Regions from separate parts of the Streptomyces sp. RLA012 genome, predicted to be linked through region 3. Evidence: riboswitches for the same ligand, from Rfam matches in the RefSeq annotation. Region 3 holds a riboswitch; each other region holds the start of a gene.
The links. A riboswitch is a leader RNA that binds a small molecule or an ion and turns the genes downstream of it on or off. The one in region 3 is predicted to bind S-adenosylmethionine.

Region 1: linked by a shared signal. The riboswitch ahead of RV986_RS37870 (aminotransferase class V-fold PLP-dependent enzyme) and the one ahead of RV986_RS09045 (putative leader peptide) in region 3 are both predicted to bind S-adenosylmethionine.
Region 2: linked by a shared signal. The riboswitch ahead of thrC (threonine synthase) and the one ahead of RV986_RS09045 (putative leader peptide) in region 3 are both predicted to bind S-adenosylmethionine.

The regions. Positions count from the first base shown of each region.
Region 1 is NZ_JBWDPA010000002.1:8,246,959-8,257,513, forward strand. Features, by position in the region: gene qcrC (cytochrome bc1 complex diheme cytochrome c subunit) at 1-790, shown strand, start outside; gene qcrA (cytochrome bc1 complex Rieske iron-sulfur subunit) at 787-1,851, shown strand; gene qcrB (cytochrome bc1 complex cytochrome b subunit) at 1,848-3,485, shown strand; gene trpD (anthranilate phosphoribosyltransferase) at 3,662-4,726, shown strand; SAM riboswitch class IV at 4,827-4,943, shown strand; gene RV986_RS37870 (aminotransferase class V-fold PLP-dependent enzyme) at 5,146-6,507, shown strand; gene RV986_RS37875 (Lrp/AsnC family transcriptional regulator) at 6,716-6,997, opposite strand; gene RV986_RS37880 (rhomboid family intramembrane serine protease) at 6,994-7,725, opposite strand; gene RV986_RS37885 (hypothetical protein) at 7,878-8,117, shown strand; gene RV986_RS37890 (NYN domain-containing protein) at 8,152-9,501, shown strand; gene RV986_RS37895 (C40 family peptidase) at 9,842-10,555, shown strand, end outside.
Region 2 is NZ_JBWDPA010000002.1:6,305,133-6,315,687, reverse strand. Features, by position in the region: gene RV986_RS29060 (carboxylesterase/lipase family protein) at 1-1,084, opposite strand, end outside; gene RV986_RS29055 (NADH:flavin oxidoreductase) at 1,226-2,350, opposite strand; gene groL (chaperonin GroEL) at 2,613-4,238, opposite strand; gene RV986_RS29045 (cold-shock protein) at 4,549-4,755, opposite strand; gene RV986_RS29040 (MoaD/ThiS family protein) at 5,217-5,492, opposite strand; gene thrC (threonine synthase) at 5,560-6,873, opposite strand; SAM riboswitch class I at 6,891-7,038, opposite strand; gene RV986_RS29030 (glucosyl-3-phosphoglycerate synthase) at 7,204-8,148, shown strand; gene RV986_RS29025 (alpha,alpha-trehalose-phosphate synthase (UDP-forming)) at 8,288-9,694, shown strand; gene otsB (trehalose-phosphatase) at 9,792-10,555, opposite strand, start outside.
Region 3 is NZ_JBWDPA010000002.1:1,908,824-1,919,378, forward strand. Features, by position in the region: gene RV986_RS09030 (ABC transporter substrate-binding protein) at 1-233, opposite strand, end outside; gene RV986_RS09035 (amino acid ABC transporter ATP-binding protein) at 346-1,170, opposite strand; gene RV986_RS09040 (amino acid ABC transporter permease) at 1,167-2,132, opposite strand; SAM riboswitch class IV at 2,720-2,865, shown strand; gene RV986_RS09045 (putative leader peptide) at 2,902-2,976, shown strand; gene RV986_RS09050 (glutathione S-transferase C-terminal domain-containing protein) at 3,200-3,979, shown strand; gene RV986_RS09055 (YceI family protein) at 4,215-4,730, opposite strand; gene RV986_RS09060 (MarR family winged helix-turn-helix transcriptional regulator) at 4,920-5,465, shown strand; gene RV986_RS09065 (maleylpyruvate isomerase family mycothiol-dependent enzyme) at 5,551-6,345, opposite strand; gene RV986_RS09070 (dioxygenase family protein) at 6,412-7,296, opposite strand; gene RV986_RS09075 (hexameric tyrosine-coordinated heme protein) at 7,496-7,750, shown strand; one part of gene RV986_RS09080 (IS3 family transposase) at 7,795-8,921, opposite strand; one part of gene RV986_RS09080 (IS3 family transposase) at 8,921-9,269, opposite strand; gene RV986_RS09085 (hypothetical protein) at 9,528-10,001, shown strand; gene RV986_RS09090 (YhgE/Pip domain-containing protein) at 10,374-10,555, shown strand, end outside.

The DNA of each region.
Region 1 (10,555 bases), 6.3 Mb from region 3:
ACGACGCCATCCGCTGGCGGCGGTCGTCGTCCTACTCCTCGCGCTGGCGGCCACCGGGGGGCTGTACACCGCGTTCGCACCCGCGAGCAAGGCGCAGGCCGATACGACCGCCCAGTCCCTTGCCATCGACGAGGGCAAGAAGCTCTACTCCGTGGGCTGCGCCAGCTGCCACGGAACCGGCGGGCAGGGGTCCTCCGACGGGCCGAGCCTGGTGGGTGTGGGCGCCGCGGCGGTCGACTTCCAGGTCGGCACCGGCCGTATGCCGGCCCAGCAGCCGGGCGCTCAGATCCCGGCCAAGAAGGTCATCTACTCGCAGGCCGAGATCGACCAGCTCGCGACGTACATCGCCTCGTTGGGAGCCGGTCCCACGATCCCGACGAAGAGCCAGGTCAGCCCGGAGGGCGCGGACATCGCCAAGGGTGGCGAGCTGTTCCGCACCAACTGCGCGCAGTGCCACAACTTCACCGGCAAGGGCGGCGCGCTGACGCACGGCAAGTTCGCGCCGGACCTTGAGGGTGTCGACCCGAAGCACATCTACGAGGCCATGCAGACCGGCCCGCAGAACATGCCGTCCTTCCCCGACACCACGCTGTCGGAGAAGAACAAGAAGGACATCATCGCGTACCTCGACGCGGTCAACGGTGACGACACCGAGAGCCCCGGCGGTCTCGATCTGGGTGGCCTCGGGCCGGTCAGCGAAGGCCTGTTCGGCTGGGTCTTCGGTCTCGGCGCCCTGGTCGCCGTCGCCGTCTGGGTCGCCGCTCGGACCGCAAAGGCCAAGAAGTCATGAGTAGCCAAGAGATTCCAGAAGAGAACCTGCCCGCTGCGCAGGTCGACGAACACGGTCACGGTGCGGTAGCCGTCGAGGACGGCACCGACCCGTTCGCGGACCCGGGCCTGCCGCCCCACGAGCACCGCATCCAGGACATCGACGAGCGGGCCGCCAAGCGGTCCGAGCGTGTCGTCGCCATGCTGTTCACGCTGTCGATGCTGGCCACCGTCGGCTTCATCGCCTCGTACGTGGCGATCCCGAAGGACAAGTCGATCTTCGTCTTTCCGATCGGGCACATCAGCGCGCTGAACTTCGCGCTGGGCATGACCCTCGGTGTGGCGCTCTTCGCGATCGGCGCGGGCGCGGTCCACTGGGCCCGCACCCTGATGTCCGACGTGGAGATTCCCGCCGAGCGTCACCCGATCGAGGCGGAGCCCGAGGTCAAGGCCCAGGTCCTGGCCGACTTCAAGCAGGGTGCCAAGGAGTCCGCGCTCGGCCGTCGCAAGCTGATCCGCACCACGATGTTCGGTGCGCTGGCCCTGTTCCCGCTCTCCGGCGTCATGCTGCTGCGCGACCTCGGCCCGCTGCCCGGCACCAAGCTGCGCCACACGCTCTGGTCCAAGGGTAAGCTCCTCGTCAACATGAACACGAACGAGCCGCTGCGCGCCTCCGACGTGGCCGTCGGCTCGCTCACCTTCGTCAAGCCCGAGGGCCTGGAGGAGCACGACGAGGACTTCCAGATGGAGATCGCCAAGGCCGCCCTGATGATCGTCCGGCTCCAGCCGGCGAACATCAAGGACAAGCGTGAGCTCGCCTGGTCGCACGAGGGCATCGTGGCGTACTCGAAGATCTGCACCCACGTCGGTTGCCCGATCTCCCTGTACGAGCAGCAGACGCACCACGTGCTCTGCCCCTGTCACCAGTCCACCTTCGACCTCTCCGACGGTGCCCGAGTGATCTTCGGCCCGGCCGGTCACGCCCTGCCGCAGCTGCGCATCGGTGTGAACGAACAGGGCTACCTCGAAGCGCTCGGCGACTTCGAAGAGCCCGTCGGTCCTGCCTTCTGGGAGCGCGGATGAGCACTACCACCACCTCCGACTCGCGCTCGCGCGAGAAGGCGCCCGCCGGTGAGCGGGTGGCCGACTGGGCCGACGGCCGCCTGGGGATCTACTCCCTGGCCAAGGCCAACATGCGCAAGATCTTCCCCGACCACTGGTCGTTCATGTTGGGTGAGGTCTGCCTCTACAGCTTCATCATCATCATCCTCACGGGTGTGTATCTGACCCTGTTCTTCCACCCGTCGATGAACGAGGTGGAGTACCACGGCAGCTACGTCCCGCTGCAGGGCCAGCTGATGTCCGAGGCGTTCAACTCGACCATGCACATCTCCTTCGATGTGCGCGGTGGTCTGCTGATCCGGCAGATCCACCACTGGGCGGCGCTGATCTTCCTCGCCGGCATGTTCGTGCACATGATGCGCGTGTTCTTCACGGGTGCGTTCCGCAAGCCGCGTGAGGTCAACTGGCTGTTCGGCTTCCTGCTGTTCGTCCTGGGCATGTTCACCGGCTTCACCGGTTACTCGCTCCCGGACGACCTGCTCTCCGGCACCGGTGTCCGCTTCATGGAGGGCGCGGTCCTGTCCGTGCCGATCGTGGGCACGTACCTGTCGTTCTTCCTCTTCGGCGGGCAGTTCCCGGGCGGCGACTTCGTGGCCCGCTTCTACTCGGTGCACATCCTGCTGCTGCCGGGCATCATGCTCGGCCTGGTGGTCGGCCACCTGATCCTGGTCTTCTACCACAAGCACACGCAGTTCGCGGGCCCCGGAAAGACGAACAACAACGTCGTCGGCATGCCGCTGCTGCCGGTCTACATGGCCAAGGCCGGAGGCTTCTTCTTCCTGGTCTTCGGTGTCATCGCGGCCGTCTCGGCGATCGCCTCGATCAACCCGATCTGGACCATGGGCCCCTACCGCCCGGACATGGTGTCCACGGGCGCCCAGCCCGACTGGTACATGGGCTTCTCCGAGGGCCTGATCCGTGTGATGCCGGGCTGGGAGATCAACGTCTGGGGTCACACGCTCGTCCTGGGTGTGTTCATCCCGCTGGTGATCTTCCCGCTGGTCCTGGTCGCGATCGCGGTCTACCCGTTCATCGAGTCCTGGGTCACCGGCGACAAGCGCGAGCACCACATCCTGGACCGCCCGCGCAACGTCCCGACCCGGACCGCGTTCGGCGCCGCCTGGATCAGCTGGTACTTCGTCCTGCTCATCGGTGGCGGCAACGACATCTGGGCCACGCACTTCCACCTGTCGATCAACTCGATCACCTGGTTCGTGCGCATCGGCTTCTTCGTTCTGCCGGTCATCGTGTTCGTGATCACCAAGCGGGTCTGTCTTGGCCTCCAGCGCCGCGACCGGGACAAGGTGCTGCACGGCCGCGAGTCGGGCATCATCAAGCGCCTGCCGCACGGTGAGTTCATCGAGGTGCACGAGCCGCTCGGCCCCGAGGCCCTGCACACGCTCACCGCGCACGAGCAGTACCAGCCCGCCGAGATCGGCCCGACGGTCGACGAGAACGGTGTCGAGCGCAAGGTCAAGGGCACCGAGAAGCTCCGCGCCAAGCTCAGCGAGGGCTACTACGGGGAGGACAACCAGATCCCCAAGCCCACGGTCGAGGAGTACAAGGAGATCACGAGCGGCCACGGCCACCACTGATCCTTTGACCGGTTGACCGGTCGCCACTGATCGCCACGGCAAGAGCCTCCGTCCATTGCCCGGACGGGGGCTCTTTGCCGTGCCCCCGGCTGGATAGGGTGGACCCACCCCCGCACGCGGGGGCGAGCCCGTCTGCGTACGTCCATCCGCGTACCTCTACGAACCCAGGAGCGACCATGAGCGCTGTGAACCCCGCTGGAGGCGACACCACGGCGGACCGCTCCTGGCCCGAGGTGCTGAACGGCCTGCTCGACGGCCGCGACCAGAGCGCGGACGACACGGCCTGGGCGATGGACCGCATCATGAGCGGCGAGGCGACGGACGCACAGATCGCCGGCTTTGTGGTGGCGCTGCGGGCCAAGGGCGAGACCGTCGAGGAGATCTCCGGCCTCGTCCGCACGATGTACGAGCACGCCAATGTGATCGAGGTGCCCGGAGAGACCGTCGACATCGTCGGGACGGGCGGTGACGGCGCGAAGACGGTGAACATCTCCACCATGTCGTCCATCGTCGTGGCCGGCACCGGCGCCAAGGTCGTCAAGCACGGCAACCGGGCCGCGTCCTCGGCGTCCGGTGCCTCGGACGTCCTGGAGCAGCTCGGCGTCAATCTGCAGCTGACGCCGAAGCGGGTGGCCGAGGTGGCCGAGGAGGCCGGGATCACCTTCTGCTTCGCGGTGAAGTTCCATCCGGCGCTGCGCCATGTGGCGGCGGCGCGGGGGCAGCTGGGGATCCGGACGGTGTTCAACTTTCTCGGTCCGCTGACGAATCCGGCGCGGGTGCGGGCCCAGGCGGTCGGGGTCGCGGACGCCCGGATGGCGCCGATCGTGGCGGGTGTCTTCGCCGAGCGCGGCCATTCGTCACTCGTGTTCCGCGGTGACGACGGGCTGGACGAGCTGACCACCACGTCGACGTCGAAGGTCTGGATCGTCCGCGACGGGAAGGTCACCGAGGAGCGCTTCGACCCGCGTGACGTCGGCCTCGACCTCGTCCCCGTTCAGGCCCTGCGCGGGGCCGACGCCTCGTACAACGCGGACGTCGCCCGGCGGCTGCTCAGCGGCGGGACGGGGCCCGTACGGGACGCCGTGCTCCTGAACTCGGCGGCGGCCCTGGTCGCGCTGTCCCCGACCGACGCGCCGCTCACGGACCAGCTGCGGGCCGGGATGGCGAAGGCGGCGGAGGCCGTCGACTCCGGGGCGGCGGAACGGACGCTGGAGCGCTGGGTGGCGGCCAGCCAGGCGTAGGCCTCCGGCGAGGCCCCTGATCTCCGACCGCAACTCCGTCGTCCCGGTATACGGACAGCGGGGTTGCGGTCGGAAGATCGTGTGGCAGGATGCGATATCAGGTCATGAGCGACAGCCATCAGGCCCCGGCCGGCTGTCCGGCAACCCTCCGTCCGTGGCGGGGTGCCCCGGGTGAAGACCAGGTCGTAGGCAGCGAGGTCTACGGCAAGCGCGGACCCCTCGCCCTCTTTCGAGTGGACACAGCCCAGGGGTCCTGGTCGTTCGAGGGAGCCTTCTGTGAGCAAGCGAATGCGGTAGGGCGTAGAGCCCCGCTTCCGCACACCCTTTTCCTTTCTTTCCCGCGCTGAGCCGTACCACCGCCGTACCCCCGTGCACCCGGCTCGCGCGGTGCTTCCGCCTGCCTCTCACAGGAGCTCGCCATGTCTGTCTCCCTCGCTGCCGCCGACCAGTCCGTTTGTGCCCCACTGCCCGTTCTGGGACGTGATGTGACCGTCCCGCTCGTCACCGGCGGCGACGTCACGTACGCCGCGCTCGACTACGCCGCCAGCGCCCCGGCCCTGCAGCGGGTCTGGGACGACGTCGCCGCGTACGCCCCGTACTACGGCAGCGTGCACCGCGGCGCCGGGTACCTCTCGCAGCTGTCCACCGACCTCTTCGAGAACGCCCGCGGGACCGTCGCCGAGTTCCTCGACTGCCGGGAGGACGACCAGGTCGTCTTCACCCGCTCCACCACCGACTCGCTCAACCTGCTCGCCGCCGCCCTTCCGGCCGACTGCGAGGTGTTCGTCTTCGAGACCGAGCACCACGCCTCGCTGCTGCCGTGGAAGGACGCACGGGTCACCTATCTCGACGCGCCCCGCACCCCGCACCAGGCCGTCACCACCCTGGAACGCGCCCTCGCCGAGCGCGACCCGCACGGCCCGGCCCTCGTCTGTGTGACCGGCGCCTCGAACGTCACCGGCGAGGTGTGGCCGGTGCGCGAGCTGGCCGCCGTCGCGCACGCGCACGGCGCCCGTATCGTCCTCGACGCCGCGCAGCTCGCCCCGCACCACCCGGTGTCCGTCCGCGACCTGGACGTCGACTGGGTGGCCTTCTCCGGACACAAGCTGTACGCGCCCTTCGGCTCCGGTGTCCTCGCGGGGCGCGCCGACTGGCTGCGCGAGGCCGAGCCGTACCTCGCGGGCGGCGGCGCCAGCCGCAAGGTCACGCGGCGTACGGACGGGGGAGTGGACGTGGAGTGGTACGAGAGTGCCGCCCGGCACGAGGCCGGTTCGCCGAACGTGATCGGCGTCTACTCCATCGCCTCCGCCTGCAAGGCCCTCACGGAGGCGGGCTTCGACACGCTTGTCGCACGTGAGCGGCAGCTGATCCGCGCGGTGCGGGAGGGGCTGGCCGAGGTGCCCGAGGTGCGCGTGCTGTCCCTCTTCGGGGACGACGCTCCGCGCGTGGGCGTCATCTCCTTCGTCGTCGAGGGCTGGAACAGCTCCCACTTCGCCGCCGCGCTCTCCGCCGAGTACGGCATCGGGGTGCGCGACGGGCTCTTCTGCGCCCATCCGCTGGTGCGCACGCTGCTCGGGAGCGATCCGCAGACGCAGGGCGAGTGCGGTGCGCCCGAGGCGGCGCCCGGGGAGAAGTCGCTGAACGCGATCCGTGTCAGCTTCGGGGCCGGTACGCCCGACGAGCACGTGGAGCGCTTTGTGCGGGCCGTGAAGGAACTGGTGCGGGACGGGGCGAAGTGGAACTACCGCACGCAGGACGGCCGCTGCGTGCCGACGGCCTGAGGCGGTCTGGGCTCCGCCCTCGGCCCCGGGTTGTTCGTCTGCGGGTGAGTGGGGGCTGGTTGCGCAGTTCCCCGCGCCCCTGAGGCCGGGGCTGCGCCCCGGATTCCCCCGGCCGCCCGCAGTCTTTCGGCTGTCGGCCGGTGGGGGCTTGTCGCGCAGTTCCCCGCGCCCCTGAAAGCCTCGGGTCCCGCGGTTGAGGACCAGGGAGTCAGTTGTCGAGGCCGATGGCGAAAGCGGCTTCGAGGTCGTGCTGGGAGTAGGTGCGGAAGGCGACGTGGGTGTCGGTGGCCTCGACGCCGGGGATCTTGCTGATCTTGCCGGGGATGACGTCCGCGAGGTCGTCGTGGGCCTTCACCCGGACCATGGCGATCAGGTCGTACGTACCGGTGACGGAGAAGACCTCGCTGACACTGTCCAGCGCGGCGATCGACTCGGCGATCTCGGGGATCCGGTCCACGCTGGTCTTGATGAGCACGATCGCGGTGATCACGGCTGGTTTTCTCCCTCGGGGGCCGCTGCTGGGGTTTTCACTCTAGTCGCCCGCCCGAACCGCACCCACGCGGAGACGAAGCCCAGCGAGAAGCCCACCAGGTGGGCCAGATAGGCGACACCGGGCCCCGAGGGACTGCGGCCCGCCGCCACCCACTGCAGGGTCGCCCAGAACGGCAGCACGATCCAGGCGGGAAAGCGCAGCGGCAGGAAGAAGAGGAACGGGAAGAGACTGGTCACCCGGGCCCTGGGGAACAGGTACAAGAACGCTCCGAGGACCGCGGAGATCGCCCCCGACGCGCCGACCAGACTCTGCTCGGAGGCGGAGTTCGCGATCGCGTAGCCCAACAGGGCCAGATATCCGCAGGCCACGTAGAAGACGGCGAACCCGAGGTGGCCCATGCGTTCCTCGGTCATCGCTCCGAAGACGTAGAAGAAGAGCATGTTGCCCAGGAGGTGGAGCCAGCTGCCGTGGATGAACAGGCCTGTCGCCGGGGTGAGCCAGGCGCTCGGGTTCCCGTCGAAGAGCTCGGCGGGGATCACGCCCCAGCGCCGGAAGTAGGCCCGCTGGGCGACCAGCAGCGCGTCCCCGGTGCCGTACGTCGGATTGAGACCAGAAGCCGGCCCGATCAGAAAAATCAGGCAGCACAGCACGATCAGCCCGTACGTCACCGGCGCGGACTGCCCCCGCACCGCCCTGCCCGTCGCCCTGCCGCACGTGCTGATCATGGAACAGAGCATGACGTAACCGGACCGATACGCACAGAGTGCCTCGCCGTCATGGACGGCCGAGCGTCGAGTACCCGCCAGGCCGTAGGGTAACGAGCCACACGTTCCAGAGACGGGCGCTGGGCGGACACTAGAAGGAAAGCGACTGCCATATGACGGTTCCCCTGCCGACCGCCGAGACCCGCTGGCGCTGCACGCTCTGCGGCAACCTCACGCGATTCGACGTGACCCGCTCGTCCAAGGTCGTCGAGTATGTGCACCTCGACCTGGCCGGGGAGCCGAACGTGGAGGAGCGCGAGGTGGTCAGTGAGACCATCGAGTCGGTGCGCTGTCGCTGGTGCAATGCGGTGGATCAGGTGGAACTGGTGGACAGGCCGGGTGCCGGCTCCTGAGGGAGCGGGCCCCGCACAGACATTGGGGTGACGGATGGCGGAGACCGCAGGCGGGGAGCCGGACGACGGCACCGCTGAGGTGCTCGACCGGCCGCTGCCCGACGCCGTGCGCCGCCGTGTGGTGCAGATCGTGTCCGACGGGTTCGGTGGGCTGACCGTAGCCGAACTCCCCGCACAGTTGCGGCAGTACGCCCGATTCGCACCCAATCGGCGGGCGAAGTTCGCCGGTAACGCCATGGCCGCCGCGCTGGAGACCGACCCGCTGTTCAGGCAGCGTATCGCCGAGAAGCTCAGAGAGGCGCAGCCGGAGCTGGTCGGCGCCCTCGACTCGGGTGCGCCGCCCCCGGCCGCGGACCCGCTGGACGTGGCGGCCGCGGCCTATGTGCTGCGCCCCACGGGCTGGGTGAAGCTGGTGACCGCCGCGGGCGAGGAGGCCCTGCGGGCGGACGCCGAGCGGGCCGGCGAGGAGAGCCGGGCCGAGCTGGAGCGGCTGCGCGAGGAGCTCGCCCGGGCGCGGGGGCACACCAAGGCCGAAACCGAGCGGTTGCGCACGGAGTTGGAGACCGCGAAGAAGGAAGCGGAATCGCTTCATCGCAAGCTGCGTGGCGCCCTCAGCGACGTCAAGCGGGGCGAGGCCGCGCTGCGCAAGCTGCAGGGCGAGATGGACACCGTACGGGCGGAGGGGCAGGCCCAGGTGTCCGCGGCCGAGAGCGAGACCCGGCGGCTCAAGGCGCGGCTCTCGGAGGCCGAGTCGGCCCTGGAGGCCACCCGCAAGGCGGCGCGCGAGGGGCGCAGCGTCGAGGACATGCGCGTACGGCTGCTGCTCGACACCGTGCTGGACGCGGCACAGGGGCTGCGGCGTGAACTCGCCCTGCCGCCGGTGTCCGTACGGCCGGCGGAGACCGTGGACGCGGTCGAACCGGGACAGATGACACCCAAGGACATTGCCGCCCGTGCACTGTCCGAAAATGATCCAGCGATCCTGGACCAACTGCTCGCGCTGCCGCAGGCGCATCTGGTCGTCGACGGCTACAACGTCACCAAGACCGGCTATCCGCAGATGCCGCTGGAGAAGCAGCGGCTCAGGCTGCTCGGGCAGCTGTCGCAGCTCGCGGCGCAGACCGGGGCCGAGGTGACCTGTGTCTTCGACGGGGCCGAACTGGCCGCGCCCGTATTGCTCGCGCCGCCGCGCGGAGTGCGGGTGCTGTTCTCCAAACCGGGTGTCACCGCGGACGAGTTGATCCGCCAGCTGGTGCGCGCCGAGCCGCCCGGGCGGCCGGTCATCGTGGTCTCCACGGACCGTGAGGTGGCCGACGGGATCGCCAGGGCGGGCGCCCGCCCGGTCGCCTCCGCGGTGCTTCTCAAGCGCTTTTCGCGCGGCTGAAAATCGCGGTTGAACCGGCGAATGCCGAGGGCGCGGCAGCTCGCACCATTTGTCCCAAAAGTCCCACACATCCCATGCGTAACGTGCGGGCGTGATGCCCTAATTGGCGAAACCTTCACGCAACGTAGCGTCAGCTTCACATCACTGCATGTGAGTTGAGTGTAAAGAATGCGCTCGGTGACAAAGAATTTTCAGGTTTGGATTTGAACTGATCACAGGAGGGTCACTAGGGTCTGGGCTCGAACCTCCGCTCGGGTGATCGCTCATTGGGAGTGACGGCGGGGGGACACCGCCCGTCGGCGTTTCGGCAGGCGGCTGGAGGAAGAAGGAGCTCGCCTTCGTGGCGTCCCACCGTCGACCCAAGCAGCCGAGCCGCACCCGTGTGACCGTGCTCACCACCGCCGCAGCCGCTGCCGTTGTCCTCAGCGCCAACGCCGCCAACGCCGCACCCAGCGAGAAGCCGAGCAAGGACGAGGTCAAGTCCAAGGTCGACAAGCTCTACGAGGAGACCGAGCAGGCCACCGAGGCGCTGGACGGCGCCCAGGAGAAGCAGGACAAGCTGGAGAAGCAGATCAGCGCCCTGCAGGACAACGTGGCCCGCGGTCAGGACGAGCTCAACGCCCTGCGCGACGGCCTCGGTTCGATGGCCAGCGCCCAGTACCGCACCGGCGGCATCGACCCCTCCGTGGCGCTCTTCCTCTCCTCGGACCCGGACGACTACCTCGACAAGGCGTCCACGATGGACCAGCTGAGCGGTCAGCAGGTCGAGGCGCTGAAGAAGGTCCAGGCGAAGCAGCGCGAGATCGCCCAGCAGCGCCAGGAAGCCTCGGCGAAGCTGAAGGACCTCTCCTCCACCCGTGCGGAACTCAAGAAGAAGAAGCAGGAAGTCCAGGGCAAGCTCGCCGCGGCGCGGGAACTCCTCAACTCCCTGACGGCCAAGGAGAAGGCGGACCTCGACGCGGCGCAGTCCCGCGCCACCCGCGCCAGCGAGCGCACCGTCCTCAACGGTTCCGGCACGCCGGCCTCAGGTCGGGCCGGCGCCGCGTTCGCGGCC
Region 2 (10,555 bases), 4.4 Mb from region 3:
CAGCCTCCGCCCCCGAGCCCGAACCCGACCTCGGCCCCGACCCCGACCCCGGGCCAAAGATCCGCAGCGCCTCCGTCGCCTCCTCCTCCGTGATCTTCCCCAGTTGTCCGCCGAGCACGGTGAACAGCCGTTGCTCGTTCCGGGTGTGCCCGACGATCAGTTCCACGTCCCGTGCCGAGCCGGTCGCCAGTGCCTGCCAGGGGGCGGTCGGCAGTACCTCTCCGTCGACGACCGGCGCGAAGGCCGTCAGCGTGTGGGCGACCATGCCCCACTTGTCCTCGAACTCCCGCATCTTGGGCCCCAACGCCTCGCCCACGGCGGTCAGTCGGCGGGGGTCCACCGAGGACAGGTCGGCGGCGTCCGGCCGCAGGCCCGCCTCGGCGGCGATGGCGGCGGCGATGTCCCGGGCGAGGTCGTCGGAGAAGAAGGTGCCGGGCACGCTCTGCGCGATCGCCCGCCCGAACAGCCCGGCCGCGCTCGGCATGGCCAGCAGCGCGGCGACGGACCCGCCGCCCGCGGACTCCCCGAAGACGGTGACCCGGCCGGGGTCGCCGCCGAAGGCCGCGATGTTCTCCTGTACCCATTCCAGCGCCGCGACCTGGTCGAGCAGGCCCCGGTTGGCGGGCGCCCCGTCGATCCGGGCGAAGCCCTCCATGCCGAGGCGGTAGTTGAGGGTCACCACGACGAGGTCGCCGTCGCGGGCGATGCGCCGGGCGTCGTATCCGGGGCTGCCGGAGTGGCCGAGTTTGTACGCGCCGCCGTAGATCCAGACCATCACCGGGCGGCGGGCGGCCGGGTCCGGTTCGGGCGTCCAGACGTTGACGGTCAGCCAGTCGTCGCCCATGGGGGCGTCCAGTTTGCCGGTACGGCCCTGGAATCCCGACTCCTGCGGGGGCGGCGGGCCGAAGGCGAACGCGTCCCGGGTGCCGTCCCAGCCGGACACCGGGCGCGGGGCGGCGAACCGCGCCTCCCCCACCGGGGGTCCGGCGAACGGAATGCCCCGGAAGACCACCAGCCCGTCCTCCCGACGACCACGCACCGCACCGGCGGCGGTACGCACCACGCTCGCTTCTGCTGACGTCACGACGGCTCCCTGGGGTAAGGGAGGAACGGAACGGATCCTCCAGGGAACAGCGTGCTACGAAACAGCCGGGCGATCACCCCCTGGGGACGGGGAGGGTGATCGCCCGGATGCGATTTCGGACAGGCCGGGTCGGCCCGGGGCTCAGCTGAGCGTGCTCATCGCCTTCGGGTCGAACGCCGCCAGCTCCTCCAGCCGTCCGTCCAGCACCTTCGCCGCCCACTCCGGGTCCTGGAGAAGGGACCGGCCGACCGCGACGAGGTCGAACTCGTCGCGCTCCAGACGGTCGAGGAGGTTGTCGAGGGACGCCACCTGGGAGCCCTCGCCGCTGAAGCCCCTGATGAAGTCGCCGTCCAGGCCGACCGAGCCGACGGTGATGGTGGGCTTGCCGGTGATCTTCTTGGTCCAGCCCGCCAGGTTCAGGTCCGAGCCGTCGAACTCCGGGAGCCAGTAGCGGCGGGTGGAGGCGTGGAAGGCGTCGACGCCGGCGGCGGCGAGCCGGGTCAGGATGGTCTCCAGCTCCTGCGGGGTCTCGGCGAGCCGGGCGTCATAGTTGTCCGACTTCCACTGGGAGTAGCGGAAGAGGACGGGGAAGTCGGCCGAGACCGAGTCACGGACCGCCGCGACGATCTCCGTCGCGAACTTCGTACGGGCGACCGGGTCACCGCCGTAGGCGTCCGTACGGCGGTTGGTGCCCGCCCACAGGAACTGGTCGATCAGATAGCCGTGCGCGCCGTGCAGTTCGACGCCGTCGAAGCCGATGCGTTCGGCGGTGGCGGCGGCCTCGGCGAAGGCCGCGACGACCTCGTCGAGGTCGGCCAGGGTCATGGCCTTGCCGGTGCCCTCGGTGCCGTTGAGACGGATGCCGGACGGGCCGACCGCGGGGGCCTCGGTGTACGGCGGGTCGCCCGCCTCACGCACCATGCCGATGTGCCACAGCTGCGGAACGATCGCGCCGCCCGCCGCGTGCACCGCGTCGGCGACCTTCGTCCAGCCCGCGAGCTGCTCCGCGCCGTGGAAGCGCGGGATGCGGTCGCTCTGTCCGGCCGAGTCATGGCCGACGTAGGTGCCCTCGGTGACGATGAGGCCCACGCCCGCGGCGGCGCGGCGGGCGTAGTACCCGGCCACGTCCTCGCCGGGAACGCCGCCCGGGGAGAACTGCCGGGTCATCGGTGCCATCGCTATCCGGTTCGGGACGGTCAGGCCGTTCAGCGAGACGGGGCGGGACAGGATCTCGGCGGCGCGGGAGGCGGAGGCGTCGAGCGGCACGTGGGGGCTCCTCGAAGAGGTCGGAGATATCGAACAGGCGGTCAAACAGGAAGCGCGCGCAGGTGCACCTGCGGTTACTGCACTCTCGAACATATGTGCATGTGCATGTATCGCACTCCCCGCCTCAACCGACCCGCCCGCCGAGGCATTCCGCCGCTCTCCGCCTCCCCCGTGTGACCCTGGACACGCCCGAGGGCGGCACCCCCTGGGAGTGGGGGTACCGCCCTCGGAACGTGAAGGACAGTGATCAACCAGAGGTCGATCAGAAGTCCATGTCACCGCCCGGCATGCCGCCCGGAGCGCCGCCCGCGGCGGCCTTCTCCGGCTTGTCGGCGATGACGGCCTCGGTGGTGAGGAACAGCGCGGCGATGGAGGCGGCGTTCTGCAGGGCAGAGCGCGTGACCTTCGCCGGGTCGATGATGCCTTCGGCGATCATGTCGACGTACTCGCCGGTCGCGGCGTTCAGACCGTGGCCGACGGGCAGGTTGCGCACCTTCTCGACGATGACGCCACCCTCGAGACCACCGTTGACGGCGATCTGCTTGAGCGGGGCCTCCAGGGCGAGCCGCACGGCGTTGGCGCCGGTCGCCTCGTCACCCGTCAGCTCCAGCTTCTCGAAGACCGAGGAGGCCTGGATGAGGGCCACGCCACCACCGGCGACGATGCCCTCCTCGACGGCCGCCTTCGCGTTGCGAACGGCGTCCTCGATGCGGTGCTTGCGCTCCTTGAGCTCGACCTCGGTGGCGGCACCGGCCTTGATGACGGCCACGCCGCCGGCCAGCTTCGCCAGGCGCTCCTGGAGCTTCTCGCGGTCGTAGTCCGAGTCCGAGTTCTCGATCTCGGCGCGGATCTGGTTGACCCGGCCGGCGACCTGGTCGGCGGAGCCGGAGCCGTCGACGATCGTGGTCTCGTCCTTGGTGATGACGACCTTGCGGGCACGGCCCAGCAGGTCCAGACCCGCGTTCTCCAGCTTGAGGCCGACCTCCTCGGAGATGACCTCGCCGCCCGTGAGGATGGCGATGTCGCCGAGCATGGCCTTGCGGCGGTCACCGAAGCCCGGAGCCTTGACGGCGACGGACTTGAAGGTGCCACGGATCTTGTTGACGACCAGCGTCGACAGAGCCTCGCCCTCGACGTCCTCGGCGATGATCAGCAGCGGCTTGCCCGACTGCATGACCTTCTCCAGGAGCGGGAGCAGGTCCTTGACGTTGGCGATCTTCGAGTTGGCGATCAGGATGTACGGGTCGTCGAGGACGGCCTCCATACGCTCCATGTCGGTGGCGAAGTACGCCGAGATGTAGCCCTTGTCGAAGCGCATACCCTCGGTGAGTTCCAGCTCCAGACCGAAGGTCTGGGACTCCTCGACGGTGATGACGCCTTCCTTGCCGACCTTGTCCATCGCCTCGGCGATGAGCTCGCCGATCTGGGTGTCGGCGGCGGAGATGGAGGCCGTGGAAGCGATCTGCTCCTTGGTCTCGACATCCTTGGCCTGCTCAAGGAGGGCACCGGAGACGGCCTCGACGGCCTTCTCGATACCGCGCTTGAGGGCCATCGGGTTGGCGCCGGCGGCTACGTTGCGAAGGCCCTCGCGGACCAGCGCCTGCGCCAGAACGGTCGCGGTGGTCGTACCGTCACCGGCGACGTCGTCCGTCTTCTTGGCGACTTCCTTGACCAGCTCGGCGCCGATCTTCTCGTACGGGTCCTCGAGCTCGATCTCCTTGGCGATGGAAACACCATCGTTGGTGATCGTGGGGGCGCCCCACTTCTTCTCGAGGACGACGTTGCGGCCCTTGGGGCCAAGGGTGACCTTGACGGCGTCGGCGAGCTGGTTCATCCCGCGCTCGAGACCGCGCCGTGCCTCCTCGTCGAACGCGATGATCTTGGCCATGTGAAGTGGTCCTCCCGGACTGGGGTGGATTGCTCCGGACCGCGCTGGCGCCCGCGACGGACGGCCTGCCTGCCCAGTGGTTCCTTGCACCACCTGGCCTGCGGGCCTCACCGACCCGGTCCTTCGTTATCACTCTCACCTTCAGAGTGCTAACGCCAATGATTAGCACTCGCCCCTGCCGAGTGCAAGCGCCTCCCCTTGATCCGCAGGTGAGCGCCCCGCGCCGACAGCCGAACAACAGACCGAAGGGCTCGTACCCCCAGGGGGATACGAGCCCTTCGTCACGTCGAACAGTCAGTCGGCGCGTGCTTCAGCCGGTCGCGAGCCGGACCATGTCCGCCTGCGGCCCTTTCTGGCCTTGCGAGATCTCGAAATCGACCCGCTGACCCTCTTCCAGGGTGCGGTAGCCGTCCATCTGAATCGCGCTGTAGTGGACGAAAACATCCGCACCACCGTCGACCGCGATGAAGCCGTACCCCTTCTCCGCGTTGAACCACTTGACGGTGCCCTGAGCCATGCCTAACTCCCCTATTACTGGCCCTTGCACAGGACCGCACTTCGCGGACCCGGGTCAGACCTCCACCCCCCAACGGTTGGGGGTGTGCGCCGGAACGCGTCGACCGCGGCTGAATGTATCTGTCCAACTGCCGTCTGCAACAGGTCAATCGGACGAGAATTCAGGGCACGACTGATCGGAAATATAGGGAGAATTTGCAAAGATTTAGGGCAAGTCGGGCCCCATAAAAGCCGTATAAGGCTCAAAGATGCGGGGTACTTTGGCTACTTCTTGTCGGACTTCGGGCGCGAACTCATATGCGCCCGGTACGCGAAGTGGAGCGGGTTCCCCAACTGTACCGTGCTCAACCATGCAGAATTGCCCCCTCCGTTTCTCTCACGGAGGGGGCAATTCGATGAACTCACAGTGATTGGCATTACCAAGGGTAATGATCTCACCCTGGGTAACGGCGCGCCTGACGGTCAGCCACCGGCGACGGCCGGGATGATCGAGACGCCCGCGCCGTCCGGCGTCGTCGTCTCCAGACCCTGCTCGAAGCGGACGTCGTCGTCGTTCACGTACACGTTGACGAACCGGCGCAGCTTGCCCTGGTCGTCCAGCACGCGTGCGGCGATGCCGGTGTGGTTCTTCTCCAGGTCCGCGATGACCTCCCCGAGGGTCCCGCCCTCGGCTGTCACCTCGGCCTTGCCACCGGTGTAGGTGCGCAGGATGGTGGGGATGCGGACGTTGACGCTCATTCCTTGTGACCTCCGGTCGGGTAGCACCCCAGAGGGGCGCGGGGCTGTTGGTCTTCCGAGCCGGGCCTTACGCGAGGCCGGCCTCTCGGAAGGAGTCCAGGCTGGGACGAATGGTCGCCGTCAGCCCCGTACCGGCCACCGCGTCCAGCGTCTTGAGGCCGTCACCCGTGTTCAGGACGACGGTGGTCAGTGTCGGGTCCAGCAGCCCGTTGTCGATCAGCTTCTTGGTGACCCCCAGCGTCACCCCGCCCGCGGTCTCGGCGAAGATGCCCTCGGTCCGCGCGAGCAACTTGATCGCGTCGACGACCTGCTCGTCGTTGACGTCCTCCACGGCACCGCCGGTCCGCCGCGCGATGTCCAGCACATACGGTCCGTCGGCGGGGTTGCCGATGGCGAGCGACTTGGCGATGGTGTTCGGCTTCTGGGGCCGTACGACGTCGTGGCCGGCCTTGTAGGCGACGGACACCGGCGAGCAGCCCTCGGCCTGCGCACCGAAGATCTTGTACGGCCTGTCCTCGACCAGCCCGAGCTTGATCAGTTCCTGCAGGCCCTTGTCGATCTTCGTGAGCTGGGAGCCGGAGGCGATGGGGATGACCAGCTGGTCGGGGAGCCGCCAGCCGAGCTGCTCGCAGATCTCGTACGCGAGGGTCTTGGACCCCTCCGCGTAGTACGGCCGCAGGTTGACGTTGACGAAGCCCCAGCCCTCGCCGGCCGGGTCGCCGATCAGCTCGGAGCAGAAGCGGTTCACGTCGTCGTAGTTGCCCTCGATGCCGACGAGCTCGCCGCCGTAGATCGCGGCCATGACGATCTTGCCCTGCTCCAGGTCGTGCGGGATGAACACGCAGGAGCGGAAGCCGGCCCGGGCGGCGGCGGCACCGACCGCGCCGGCGAGGTTGCCGGTGGAGGAGCAGGAGAGGGTGGTGAAGTCGAAGGCGCGGGCGGCCTCGATGGCCTGGGCGACGACGCGGTCCTTGAAGGAGTGCGTCGGGTTGCCGGAGTCGTCCTTGACGAAGAGCTTTCCGGCCTCGACGCCCAGTTCGCGGGCGAGGTTGTCGGCCTTGACGAGCTTGGTCCAGCCGGGGTTGATGTTCGGCTTGTCGGCGACGTCGGCCGGGACGGGGAGCAGCGCCGCGTACCGCCAGATGTTCGCGGGGCCCGCTTCGATGCGCTTGCGGAGCTCTTCGGTTTCGTAGGCCGAGAAGTCGTACGCGATCTCCAGCGGGCCGAAACACTCCTCGCAGGCGAACACCGGGCCGAGCGGCACACGGTGGCCGCACTCGCGGCAGGAAAGCGCGACGGCGGGTCCGAGATCGACGCCGTCTACGCTGGTGGTGTCGTCCGGGACGGAGTTCGTGGTGCTTGCAACAGTCTGCGCAGCCATGGAGGCGAGGCCCTTTCTCCTCATCTTTCTCACGACGCACTTCGCCGTAAGACGGATTTGGCACCTTCCCGAGCCGGGAGCCTCGCCACATCGACGTGACAAGAACCGACCGGAGGGTTGCCGGGGCTTCATCGGGCCGTATCCCTCTGCCCCTCTGGATGAGCGGTATTCGGTTGTTGGTCTTCGGCGCGGAACGATCTACGCAATGCGATGGTCATCCGCGTTGTTCAAGACTGTAACCGAAGGCCAGGACAGTTGAGATAGTCGTCCGAACCGCGAGATGGATCACACCGTGACACCGGGTGATCAGACAGTGAGGAGCCGCAGACCGTGCTGAAGGAAGTCGAGCGCTGGCTGAGCAATCGCTCCTGGTCCGTGACCGATCGCCCGCTCCACAAACTCATGGCCGCCAAACGGGTCACGGGCTCCTCGGTGAGTGTCGTGCTGCCCGCGCTGAACGAGGAGGAGACGGTCGGCGAGATCGTCGCCGTCATCCGCCACGACCTGATGCAGCAGGTGCCCCTCGTCGACGAGATCGTCGTCGTCGACTCCGGCTCGACCGACCGCACCTCGCAGGTGGCCGCCGCGGCGGGCGCGCGCGTGGTGCACCGGGACGAGATCCTGCCGCGCATCCCGACCCTGCCCGGCAAGGGCGAGGTGCTGTGGCGCTCGCTCCTGGTGACGAGCGGGGACATCGTCTGTTTCATCGACGCGGACCTGAAGGAGTTCTCGTCGGACTTCGTCTCCGGGATCGTGGGGCCGCTGCTCACCGAGCCGGGCGTGGACCTCGTCAAGGGAATGTACGACCGTCCGCTGGGCGGTGCCGCCGGTCAGGGCGGCCGGGTCACCGAACTCATGGCCCGCCCGCTGCTCAACATGCACTGGCCGCAGCTGGCCGGTTTCGTGCAGCCGCTCGGCGGGGAGTACGCGGCCCGCCGTTCCCTGCTCGAACAGCTCCCCTTCCCCGTCGGCTACGGCATCGAGCTGGGCATGCTGGTCGACGCCCTGCACCTGGTGGGCCTGGACGCGCTCGCCCAGGTCGACGTGGGCGTACGCAAGCACCGCCACCAGGACGGGCAGGCGTTGGGCCGGATGTCCGCCGCGATCTACCGCACCGCCCAGCTCCGGCTGGCCCGCGGCCACCTCATCCGTCCGGCGCTCACCCAGTTCGAACGGAGCGGGGACGGTTTCGAGCCGCGTACCTACTCGGTCGACACGGAGGAACGTCCCCCGATGGCCGAAATCGCCGAGTACCAGAAGCGAAGGGCCGCGTAAGGCACCCCCGCAAGGGGCGCGGGGCTGTGACACATATGCGGCTCCGCCGCGTGGGCGCGAGCGACCCCCACCGACCCGCGGACGGCATACGGCTGAAGGGAACGTTTGAGCGTTTCCATGCGGGGCTAAGTTTCGAGGCATGGCTTCCCCCGCTTCAACGCAAGGCGCCCACGGCATCCTCGTCGCATCCAACCGCGGGCCGATCACCTACGAGATCCAGGACGACGACTCGCTGCGCGCCCGGCGCGGCGGGGGCGGGCTGGTCTCGGGGCTCTCCGCGATCGGGCCGGACGCGGGGGCCCTGTGGGTGTGCGCGGCGCTCGGCGCCGGCGACCGCGAGGCGGTCCGGCGCGGGGTCGGCGAGGACGGCGTACGGATGCTGGACATCGACGCCGACGTACACGCGGACGCGTACAACGGCATCGCGAACTCGGTGCTGTGGTTCGTCCACCACATGCTGTACCAGACCCCGCTGGAGCCGGTCTTCGACGTGGAGTTCCGGCGCCAGTGGGCGTCGTACGAGGCGTACAACCGCGCGTTCGCCGAGGCGCTGGCCGACGAGGCGGCGCCGGGCGCGGTGGTGGTCGTACAGGACTACCACCTGACGCTGGTGCCGGGCATGCTGCGGGAGCTCCGCCCCGACCTGCGCATCGGCCACTTCTCGCACACCCCCTGGGCGCCGCTCGACTACTTCCGGATGCTGCCCGACGACATCGCCGAACAGGTGCTGCGCGGCATGCTCGGCGCGGACCGGCTCGGCTTCCTGACCCACCGCTGGGCGGACGCGTTCACCGCCTGCGCCACCGCGATCGTCGGCGGACTCGGCGACACCCGGATCGGCGTGCACGGGCTCGGGGCGGACGCGGACTTCCTGCGGCGGCGGTCGCACGAGGCGGACGTCGGCGAGCGGATGGCCACACTGCGTGAGCAGATCGGGGAGGGCCGGAAGACGATCGTGCGGGTCGACCGGACCGAGCTGTCGAAGAACATCGTGCGAGGCCTGCTGGCGTACCGGCAGCTGCTGGAGGACCACCCGGAGTGGCGCGAGCGCGTCGTCCACGTGGCCTTCGCCTACCCCTCCCGCCAGGACCTGGCCGTCTACCGCGACTACACGGCCGAGGTCCAGCGGGTGGCGACCGAGATCAACTCCCAGTACGGGACGCCGGACTGGACCCCGGTCGTCCTGCACGTCAAGGACGACTTCGCGCGCTCGCTGGCCGCGTACCGGCTGGCCGACGTCGCCCTCGTCAACCCCATCCGGGACGGCATGAACCTCGTCGCCAAGGAGGTGCCGGTCGTCTCCGACGAGGGCTGCGTGCTGGTGCTCTCGCGGGAGGCGGGGGCGTACGAGGAGCTGGGCGAGGACGCGGTCGGGGTGAACCCCTACGACGTGGTCGGCACCGCGCGTGCGCTGCACGAGGCGTTGTCGATGTCGGGCGGGGAGCGTGCCGAACGCACGAAACGGCTCGCCGCGGCGGCTACGGCGTTGCCTCCGGCGCAGTGGTTCCTGGAGCAGCTGCGGGCGTTGGAGGAGCGGAAGAAATAAAAGAAGTAGAAGAAGCAGGAGGAGCAGGAGGAGCAGGAGGAGCAGGCAGGAGCAGGAGGAGCAGGCAGGAGCAGGCGGGAGACGTGTGAGCGGGGCGTCAGTCGATCTTCGCCGCCAGTGACGTCAGCAGCTGTACGACTCCCGCGGGGCCGTCGACGACCAGGTCCGCGCGTTCGGCCAGTTCGCTGACCTCGGAGCTGCCGCTGCAGACGAGGAGCCCGGGGACGCCGTCCGAGCGGAGTTTCTCGACGGCGGCGAAGGCGGGGAGATCGCCGAGGTCGTCGCCTGCGTAGAGGACGGCTTCGGCGTGGACCTCGCGGACGTACTCCAGGAGGGCGACGCCCTTGTCCATGCCCGGGGGACGGAGTTCGAGGACCATCCGCCCGGGTTCGACGATCAGACCGTGCCGGGTGGCGAGTGCGGCGAGGGGTTCGCGCAGGGCCTCGAACGCGGCCTGCGGGTCCGCCGCACGGCGGGTGTGGACGGCGAGGGCGCGGCCCTTCTCCTCGATCCAGGTGCCCTGCCAGGCGCCGTTCTCGTCGAGGACCCCGGGCAGTTCGGCACGGACGGCGGCGACGCCGGGGTGCGGGGCGGGGGCGGTGACCGTGCCGGTGCGGGCGTCCCAGCGTTCGGCGCCGTAGTGGCCGAGGACGACGAGATGGTCGAGACCCGGGACGCCCGCGAAGCCGCCGTGGCGGACCGCGACGCCCGCCGGGCGGCCCGTGACGACGGCGACGGAGGCGACCTTCGGGGCGAGGGCCGCGAGGGCGGGGACCGCGGCGGGGTGGGCGCGGGCCTGTTCCGGGTCGGCGACGATGGGGGCGAGGGTTCCGTCGAAGTCGAGTGCGATGACGGCCCGGT
Region 3 (10,555 bases):
GACTTGGGCAGTTCGGCGCTGATGGACTTGACCTCGGACACCTTGAGGTCGGTCTGCTGGGCGGCGCCGTTGGAGAGCGCGCCCACGGTGACGGTGCCGACCGCGGCGCTGCCGGAGGTGGTGGCCGCGTCGCTCTCGCCCCCGCACGCGGCGAGCCCGGTGGCGAGGGTGGCGACGGCGGTGGACACGGTGAGGCCACGGAGGAGTCTGCTGCGGAGGGTGAGGGTGCGCATGGCTGTCCTTGTTCGGTGTATGGGGATGGCGATGGCGATGGGCACGTTGGCGGTGGCAGTGATGGAGATAGCGGTGACGGTGGCTGTGGCGGTGGGCTGTACGGGAGGGGGCTCAGAGGACCTTGCTCAGGAAGTCCCTGGTCCGTTCGTGCTTCGGGTGGTCCAACACCTCGGCGGGCGGGCCCTGTTCGACGATCCGGCCCTCGTCGAGGAAGACGATCCGGTCGGCGACCTCACGGGCGAAGCCGATCTCGTGGGTGACGATGAGGAGGGTGGTACCACTGGTGGCGAGGTCCTTGATGACGGCCAGTACCTCGCCGACCAGCTCGGGGTCGAGGGCGGAGGTGGGCTCGTCGAAGAGGATGACGCCGGGCCGTAGCGCGAGGGCGCGGGCGATCGCCACCCGCTGCTGCTGCCCGCCCGACAGCTGACGGGGATAGGCGGCGGCCTTGTCGGCGAGTCCCACCCGGCGCAGCAGGGTGCGTGCCAGCTCCTGGGCCTCGGGCTTGCCCAGCCTGCCGGTGGCCACCGGCGCCGCCGCGACGTTGTCGAGCACCGTCAGATGCGGGAACAGGTTGAAGTTCTGGAACACGAAGCCGATGCGGCTGCGCTGGACCCGGATGGCCCGCTCGCTCAGCTCCTTGAGCCTCCCCCAGCCTTCGGCCGGGGGGACCCCCATCTCGCTGCGCTTGCCGTGCCGGCGGACGCCGATCGGCTCGCCGTTCAGGCTGACATGGCCGATCTCGGGCTTCTCCAGATGGTTGATCACCCTGAGGAGCGTGGACTTGCCGGACCCGGACGGTCCGAGGACGACGGTGACCTCTCCCGGACGTACGGTCAACTCCACGCCGTTCAGGACGCGTTGGGTCCCGTACCACTTGTGCACGTCGTGGACCTCGACCGCGGCCGGACGTATGTCCAAGGTCTCGTTCGTCATGACGCCGCCTCCTCGCGGACCCGGGCCCGCAGGTCACGGAGACCCGAGCGGACCTTCTGCAAAGGGGTCGGCGGGAGGGTGCGCAGGGCGCCCCGCGAGTAGTACCGCTCGACGTAGAACTGGATGACGGAGACGACACTCGTGAGAATCAGGTACCAGACGGTGGCGACCAGCAGCAGCGGCACGATGTCGCCGGAGTAGGTGCTGCCCATGCTCTGCACCGAGCCGAAGAGGTCGAGCAACGAGACGTAGAAGACCAGCGACGTGCCCTTGATCAGGCCGATCAGCTGGTTGACGTAGTTCGGGGTGATGGAGCGCAGCGCCTGCGGGAACACGATCCTCGTGAACTGATAGCCCTTCGGCAGCCCGAGCGCCGAGGCCGCCTCGTGCTGGCCCTGGTCGACGGAGAGGATCCCGCCGCGCACCACTTCGGCCGCGTACGCCGCCTCGTTGAGGCTCAGTCCGACGACCGCGACCACCATGTCGGTGGCGAGCCGGGACTCGTCGAAGGTGAAGAAGGCGGGGCCGAACGGGACGCCGAGGCTCAGCGTCTGGTAGAGCGCGCTGAAGTTGTACAGGAAGAGGAGTACGACGATGAGCGGCACCGAGCGGAACAGCCAGATGTACACCCAGCTCACCGCGCGCAGGACCGGACTCCCGGAGAGCCTGCCCAGGGCGAGCAGGATGCCGCCGAGCAGCCCCAACAGGGCGCTGTAGGCGGTCACTTCGAGGGTGATGAGCAACCCGTCGAGGATCGTCGGCCGCAGGAACCAGTACGGGAAGCGGTCCCACTGGAAGAAGGGGTTGGTCGCCAGCCCGTGGACGATCTGGGCGACCACGACCAGCACGATCGCCGAGGCGATCCAGCGGCCCGGGTGGCGCAGCGGCAGTACGCGCTGCGCCACCGCCGGTCGAGGCTCCGCCGTGCTCAACGGCACGGCGGAGCCCAGGGATTCACTCATGGAGGGCTCCAACGAATGCGGACACCCCGCCGCGGCCCGGACGACGACGACAGTGCGCGCGGGGACAGACGGATGTCAGGAGGTACGGAGATACGGAGATACGGCGGGTACGGAGGGGGAATCTCCTCGACGGCGTGCCGGAGCGACGGTGACGGCCAGAGGTTCGGACGTCGAACGTCCCCGCCTCAGACGGTGAACGTCCGAGGTTCGGTCGCGGTTCGGTCGCGGTTCGTGGAGGAGTTTCGGCCGTTCGGAGATTCGGCCGTTCGGAGGCTCGATGCCTCGCAGGCGGAAGCGGTCAGGCCTGACAGAGACAGCGGGCGCGGCGGTTGGTACAACACAGTGCGGCGCCGGGGCAGCCGTGACACCGCGGAGCGGTCGTCCCCTCGGCTGCGTACATCGCGGTCACCGTCACCATTCCGCCCCGTGGGGCCTCACGTGCACCGGAGTCGTTCCGGTCCAATGCGGCGTAAGTTAGGCATGGCCCCTGGTGCTTGTCAACGCTCACCGGCCCGAATGACCACGTCGTGAGACCGCGCACAGGCCTTCTTGACGCCTACACGCACCGCACGGAGACTGACGAGGACGGTCACGATCGTCAGCGCCCGTCGCACGGGATTTCCCGTACGACGCGGTTATCGGCCCCGGCCCGCTGACAGGCAACCCTTCCACCGCGACGGGGTGCCCCGGGTGACGACCGGGTCCCGCCGGAGCGGCGGGGCAAGCGTGGTCTCGCTTCTCGCGAGCCCCGGACATGGGAGCGGTGGGAATGACCGGGAAGGGCACGAACGGTCTGACGAGGCGTCTGCATATCGATCTGCAGCGGGTCTCCAGCGCGTACTAGATCCGTCCGGTCCGTCGTGTCTCACGATCCGGACCGGTCCCTCCGTACGTCAGCGCAGTCACTCCCCTCGCCTCCCCTCGCCCCCTTCGTCCTCTTCGTTCGCTGTCGCCCACGAGGTGGCCGGGGCTTCGTCGTTCCCAGGAGAGTCATGCCCGAGACAGTTTCGCTCAGTTCGACCGCAGGTACCTCCGGCACGTGTACGTCAACCACGCGCGTTCCGGGGGTGGTTGGCGCGGGCCTGCGGGGCGCCGCCGCACCGGCTCGCCCGCACCGCGTCCACAGCCGGATCGGCGTGGGCCTGGCCGGCGGGTTCTACCCGGCGCCGCACCGTTATCAGCTGTACCTCTCCGAGGGCTGTCCCTGCTCGCTGCGCGTCTCGATCACCCTCGATCTGCTGGGTCTGCAGGAGTCGGTCGCCACGACACTGCTGGAGCTCCCCACCAAGACAGCCGAGACGGCGGGGGCAGGAGAGACAACGGAGACAGGCGAGACAACCGGGGCCTCCGACTCGTTCGCCGCACTGCGCGGCGCGTACGAGGCCACCTGGCACCACTACGACGGTCCGCTCACCGTGCCCGCGCTGTGCGACCGCTGGAGCGGACGTATCGTGAGCAACCACACGCCCGACATCCTGCACGACCTCGCCGGGCTGCTGCCGTGCCGCGACGACGCCCGTCTCCCCCGGCTGCACCCACCGGCGCTCGCCGCGGACATCGACGCCTTCCGTGACCGTCTCGACCGGGACGTCACCTCGGCCGCGCGGCCGGAGACGCGGGCGGCGGCACTTGAGTCACTGGACCGGCAACTCGCCTCGCGGACCTACGCGTTGGGCGACGAGCTGACGGCCGCGGACGTCGACCTCTGGGTGGCCCTCACCCAACTCGACGCGCCGGACGCCCTCTTCCCGTACCGGCATCTCCAGGACTACGTACGTCGACTCGGCACCCACCCGGCCTTCCGCACCACGGTGCGACGGAGGCCTTGCCGAACCCTGCCGAACTGATCCGCACTCTTCCGCACTCTTCCGCGCCCTCCCGGGGACAACCGGTAAGCCGGTCAGCCGGTCAGCCGGACGTCCCCGGGATCCCGGCGGGGATCGCCGCGCACAGGGGAACACCGCCGCAGCCGCACTGGCCGACCGACGAGGAGAGCTGCAGCTGCGCGGCATCGGCCGCCGCATCCGGCGGACCGTGGAGCCGGACGAGCGCTGTCTGCCGCCGCGCTGGCGGCGGGCCGGCTCAGGCCTTGGCGCGGGTGAAGACGAGCGTGCCGATGACGGTGGTCAGGCCGCGGAGCATCCCCATCTGGTTCCAGCCCATGTCGAACTGGTCGCGGTCCACGGTGAACTCCGCGGTGAGGGTGACGGTGTCGGCGCTCGCCTCGGTCACCCGGCCGGTGACGGGCTGCGGCCGGCTGATACCGCGCACGGTCAGCTGTCCGCCGATCTCGACGGTGTCGTCCGCGCCGGGAGCGGCGTTACGGGCGGCGAAGGTGATCGTGGGGTGCCGGTCCGCGTCGAAGAGGTCGGCGGAACGGAGGTGCTTGTCCCGCTTGGCGTTCTTGGTGTCCAGGGACGCGACATCGATGGTGATGGTGCCACTGGCGGTCCCGTCGGGCTGTACCTCGCCCTCTCCGGTGACGCCGGTGAAGGTGCCCTTCACGGTGACCATGCCCCACATCGTCTTGTGCTTGATCGCGACGGTGGTACGGGCGGAGTCGAGCTGCCACAGGCCGGTTTCGACAGCGACGGTCATGAGTGTTCTCCAGACGGTTACGAGCGGTGCACAGCGGTGAGACGACCCACGGTGTTACGACGCACGAAGGTGCGACACAGGGAAGCGCGCGGCACCCGGGGACTACGGGGACAACGTCGATCATCCAAATTTGGATGACCCCACGCTAGCCGGTTCTTCAAATTTGGACAACCGGTAGACTGTGACACCATGGCCGACTCATCCACCCCCGCTGATCTGCCCGAACATGAGCCGACGGGCGACGGCGAGCTGCTGCCCGCCCCGCTGCGGGCCTGGATGCGCCTGCTGGCGGCGGCCGGGGCGATCGAGCAGCAGTTGCGTGCCCGCGTCAAGGACAGCCTCGATGTCACGCACGACGAGTTCCTGGTGCTGTGCCTGCTGGCCGACCAGCCCGGCTCCAGCCTGCGGATGACAAGGATCGCGGAGTTGCTCGGCCGCCCCAAGACACGGCTGACGTATCAGGTGGCCTGCCTGCAGCACGCGGGCCTGATCACCAGGCGCTCGGCGTGCGGGGACCGGCGCGGCATCGAGGTGGCCCTCACCGACAAGGCGCGCCGCCTGTTGCGCGAGTCCACGGGTCCGCTGGCCGACGCCGTCTCGCAGGCCATCGCCCAGACGGCCTGCGCACAGCGGTACGAGGCGCTGCACGACTTGTTGCCACCCGTACCGGAGCCCGGCGCGGACCCCGGGACGCCCCTGGAGGGTGAAGTGACCCCCGAGGGGCTGAGCAAGTAGCCCGGGCGCAGGCGGTGACCCGGCCCGCCTGTACAAGCCCGCCTGTACAGCTTGCCCGTACAGGGCGCCCGTACAGCACGGCGGGTCAGAAGCCGGGGAAGACCCGCCGCAGGTCGTCCAGCGTGAGGGTGTCGCCCCTGAGGGTCACCCCGGCCGGGGTGTGGGCGGCGGCGTGGCGGCCGGTGACGAGGCGCAGCCACCACTCGGCGGGTGCGCTCAGGACGGCGTCGGGCTCGGCCGGTTCGTCGGTGAGGGCCACCGCGTCGCCCAGGTCGAGTCCGAAGGAGCGCGGCGGGGAGATGGTGCGGACCGCGAGGCGGGCGTGGCGTCCACCGAGGGCGTCGGCCTTGCCGAGGAAGCCTATGAGCAGGCCGGCCTGGTCGAGGAGCGGTTCGACCGCGGCGGGTGCCAGGGCCGCCGTGCGGTCGAAGGCCACCTCCACGTCCCAGGTGTGGTGGGTGAATTCGCCGAGCCGCAGGCCCGCCACCGTCGCGACGTCCACGGGCGCCGGCAGGAAGCCGAGATCGACCCGGAGTTCTCCGCGGGCCCCCGCGTCGAGCGCCTCGTAGCCGCGTACCAGTGCCTCGTTGGCGGTCACGAAGCCCTCGGCGCGCTCGACGGGGGTCATCGCGTCCCAGCGCGCCCACACCGACTTGTTGAAGTCGCCGTCCTTGGGCCCGCTGCCGTTCAGCGCACCCTCCAGCGAGGCCAGGCCGATCTCGGCGCCGCTGCCCAGGTGGCTGAGGACCTGGGACACGTCCCAGTCCGACGCCCCGGACCGCCGGGTGAGGTCGGCGGTGGCGAGCCCGTGCACCACGGTGGCCAGGTAGTCGTGCCCGCTGCGCAGGGCGTCGATGGTCTGGTCGGCACGCTCGGTCATATCTCGACTCCGTTGAGGTGGAGGGGGTTTGTGAGGGTACGGGAGGGTACGGAAGGGTACGGGAGGTCACACCGCGGTCTGGAAGGATCGCTTGGAAAAGCCCATCATGTAGCCCTCGACGGTGGTGCGCACCGCCCGGTCGGCGCGCGGGCCGGCGCCCAGCGTGACGAAGAGCGGGATGTAGTGGTCGACCGTGGGATGGGCGTACGGCATCCCGGGCGCCCGGGTCCGGAACGCGGCGAGTTCGTCCACGTCGCCGCGGGCGAGCGCGTCGGCGACCCAGGCGTCGAAGTCCGAGGACCAGCCCGGCACTTCGCCCTTGGTGAGCATCTCGCGGGTGAGGAACGGCAGCCCGTGCGTCATGAACCCCGAGCCGATCACCAGGACGCCCTCCTCCCGCAACGGGCCCAGCCGGGCGCCGAGTTCGAGGAGCCGGCCGGGGTCGTGGGTGGGCATGCCGAGCTGCAGCACCGGGATGTCACCCAGCGGGTACATGGCCATCAACGGCACCCAGGCGCCGTGGTCGAGGCCTCGGGAGGGGTGCTGGTACAGCGACTCGCCGTCCGGCATGGTCCCGGCCACCCGGTGCGCGAGGGCGGTCGCGTCGGGGGTGTCGTACGTCATCGTGTAGTACCGCGGGTGGAAGCCGCCGAAGTCGTACACCAGGGGGGTGTGCGCCGCCGGGGCGGACAGGCACAGCGGCGCCGCCTCCCAGTGCGCGGAGACGATCAGGACGCTCTTCGGCTTCGGCAGGGACTGGGCCCACTCGAACAGTTCGCCCAGCCAGGGTCCGTCGTCGAAGAGCGGGGGCGCCCCGTGGCTGACGTACAGCGCGGGAAGGGGTCCGTCCGCGGGCGTCCAGGCGCGCTGGGCGCGGGCTCGTGGCAACGCGTCGATCAGGAACCGGTCGTACGCTCCGGCGGGCACCTCGGGATCGAGGAGGGAGTTCATGCCGGTCCTTACGTGAGTGAGGGCGCCCCGGAACTGCGGCACGACGACCCACGGGACACACGGCTTTAAACTTGAACCTTCAAGTTTTACTCTAGGTCATCCCACTTGAGCCGTCAACCAAACGTCCGTCTCACCCGCCCGGCCGAGCCGTGTGTGTCGCGGCCCGTACCGGCACGAACGCACCGGCGAAACTGCCGCCATGAATCGCGTACCCGAAGAAGGCCTGATCCTGGTCCCCGGCGGCTCCCTCCTCACCAAGACGCCGGAAGAGGGCCGCGCCCTGGCCGTCGAGATGGCGCGGCACACCATTCACACCATCCAGCCCGACCTGGACGTCCTCAAGGGCGGACGCCCCAACTACTCCACCCTTCCGGACAGCCTGATCCACGCGGCACAGGTGGTGGCGCTGGAGTTCCAGACGATCGCCGCGGCCAACGGCTACTGGCGGAACTGACCTCCCCCGGAGCCTGTCAACGCGATCAAGGCAGGTAGATCGTTCTATCCCTGTGCCGGGATCGTTTGATCGTCGTGTCGGAGGTCGGCGGGCTTGTTGATCCAGGCGGCCTCGGGGAGTTTCGGTGGTTCGGGTGCCCCGCGGACGAATCGTTCGGGGTGCTGGCGGTAGACGCTCGTGAGGACGTCGGCGCGCATCTCGCGGAGCTGGTCGGCGAGGCCGAAGTGCACGTCGAAGGGGGTATGCATGGCTATTCCGGAGTGCCGGTGGGCGAGGTTGTACCAGTCGAAGAAACCGGTGCACCAGGCGCGGGCGTCCTCGATGCAGCCGAACCGCCCGGGAAAGTCGTGCCGGTATTTGAGGGTCTTGTACTGACTCTCCGAGTACGGATTGTCGTTGGACGTCTTGGGCCGAGAGTGCGACTTGGTGACACCCAGGTTGTTCAGCATCTGCGCGACGTTGTGGGCGATCATCGGCGAACCGCGATCCGAGTGGATCGTCAACTTGCCTTGCCGGACGGGGTACTTGGCGATCGTCGAGGACAGGAACTGCTCGGCCAGCTCCTTGTTCTCCGAGGCGGCGACCATCCAGCCGACCGTGTAGCGGCTGTAGATGTCGATGATCGTGTAGAGGCAGAAATAGCTGCCCTTGACCGGGCCCTTCAGCTTCGTGATGTCCCACGACCACACCCGGTTGGGTGCGGTGGCGATCAGCTCGGGCTTCTTGCGCGGCGGATGCGTGGCCTGCCGGCGCCGTTCGCGGACCTCGCCGTGCTTGCGCAGGATCCGGTACATCGTCGCCTCCGAGCACAGGTAGATGCCGCGGTCCAGCAGCACCGCGCAGATCTCGGCAGGCGCCATGTCGACGAACTCGGCCGAGCGCAGCACGGCCAGGACCTTCGCCTCCTCCGTCTCTGTCAGAGCCCGCGGATGCCGCTTGCGCTCCCGCTTCTGCCGCACCGGAGCCGGGGACCTGCGGTGGTGCCGATACCAGGTCGCCCGGCTCAGGCCGAGCGCGGCGCACGCCTGCACCCGTCCCACCAGCAACGACAGCGATTCCAGGGCCTTGGCGCGGGCGGCCTCGAAGACCCCTCCCGCTGCCGTCACGGCTTCTCGCCCGTCGTCCCGTCGCTGCCCGTGGCGAGTTGATCCAGCAGCGCGGAGAGTTTTCCCTGCACCTCAATGACGGTGCGGGCCTTGCCCAACTCGCTGCGGAGCCTGGCATTTTCGGCTTCGAGCCGGGCGATCTCCTTCTCTCTGGGATCCGCCTTCGGCCGGCCCGCAGGGGCGGCGAGCGCCGCCTTCGCGCCGTTGTCCCGCTGCTGGCGCCAGTTCGTGATCAGCGACGAGTACAGACCCTCCCGCCGCAGCAGGGCACCCTTGCCCTGCTTGTCGAGCGTCTCGTACTCGGCCAGGATCCTCGCCTTGTACTCCGCCGAGTACCGCCGCTGCCCGGTCGACCGGGGTGTCACCTGCGGATCCGGGGCCCCGTGGTCGTTGGTGCCGGCCACTACGGGCACTCCTCCTTCTCCGCCCTCGACTCAATGAATCATCCAGTATGCCTGGCTTGAGTCACTTTGACAGAGAGGGCCCCTCCCTGCCGAAGAGGAGTGCCGTACGCGATCGGACCTAGTCCGATCTTCGTATGCGTGATCGGACCAGGGTTGGACGCGGTGGCCGACCCGCTTCACTAGGGTCGACCGGAGTCCACGGTCGTCAGACGCAGCTCAGCGGTGGACCGTCCCGAGTTCGGGCTGCCCGCCGAAGGAGTCCACCGCGTGTCGCGCCATTCCTCTGCTCCCCGCCCGCACCATCAGGTCGCCCTCCCCCGCCCCGCCCAGCAGACCGCACTACGGCTGCTGCGCGCCTACGCCGCCTGCGACGCGCGGGCCGTCGCCGCGGCGCTGGACACCCTGGACGAGTCCGCCCTCGACGACACGTACACCTATCTCTGTGCCGTCATGGACGTCACCCTGCGCCTCACCCTGACCGCACAGCCCCCGGCCCGCGATGTGGGCCGAGCCGCCGAGCACGCGGCCACGGCGGCCCCGCCGCACTACGAGTTCGCCTTCGGCCAGGCGGTACGGGCCTGGGCGGCGGGGGACGCGGACGCGCTGACCCGTGCCGCAGACGCGGATCTGCGCGGCGCCGTGCATCTGCTGGCCGTGCTGACCGTCGCCCTCGGCATCGCCGTCCTCGACCTCGACGGCCTGAACGCCCTGCTCAACTGCCTCCCGGAAAACCCGAGTTGAACCGGAGGTCCAGCCTCTGACGGAACGGCTTCCGGTGGAACGGCTTCCGGTGGTACGGCTTCTGATGCCGCGGTGAGGCGAAGTTGACGCCCATGGTGACGGTGTCGGCCGTGATCAGGCGCGGGTCCCGCTCATGCCGCCGGGGCACACACCGACTTGCGCCGGCCATCCGCGGACCGTACGGACGCACAGCGGACCGTACGGACGCACATGGCCCACGGCAGCGCGAGAACGCCCCGGCGGTGTGGGGCGGGGCGCGGCGCGTCGCTGAACGCCGTGCCGCCGCACCCCGCATCCTGACCGGGCGGGCGCCCCTCCCCCGCCCGCGCCGGTCCCGCGCCGCCCCGACCCGACCCGACCCGACGGAGAACCATGGCCGCCGACAGCACTCCGCGTCCCGACGAGGCCCCCGTACGGGCGAGTGCCGCCGTGCTCCTGCGCCGCCCCAGGCTGTGGCTGCTGCCGACCGTACTGAGCGGGCTGCTCGCGCTGCTGCTGTCCCTGCTCTACATGGGCGGCATCGTCGATCCGAACGGGGACCTGCGCGACCTGCC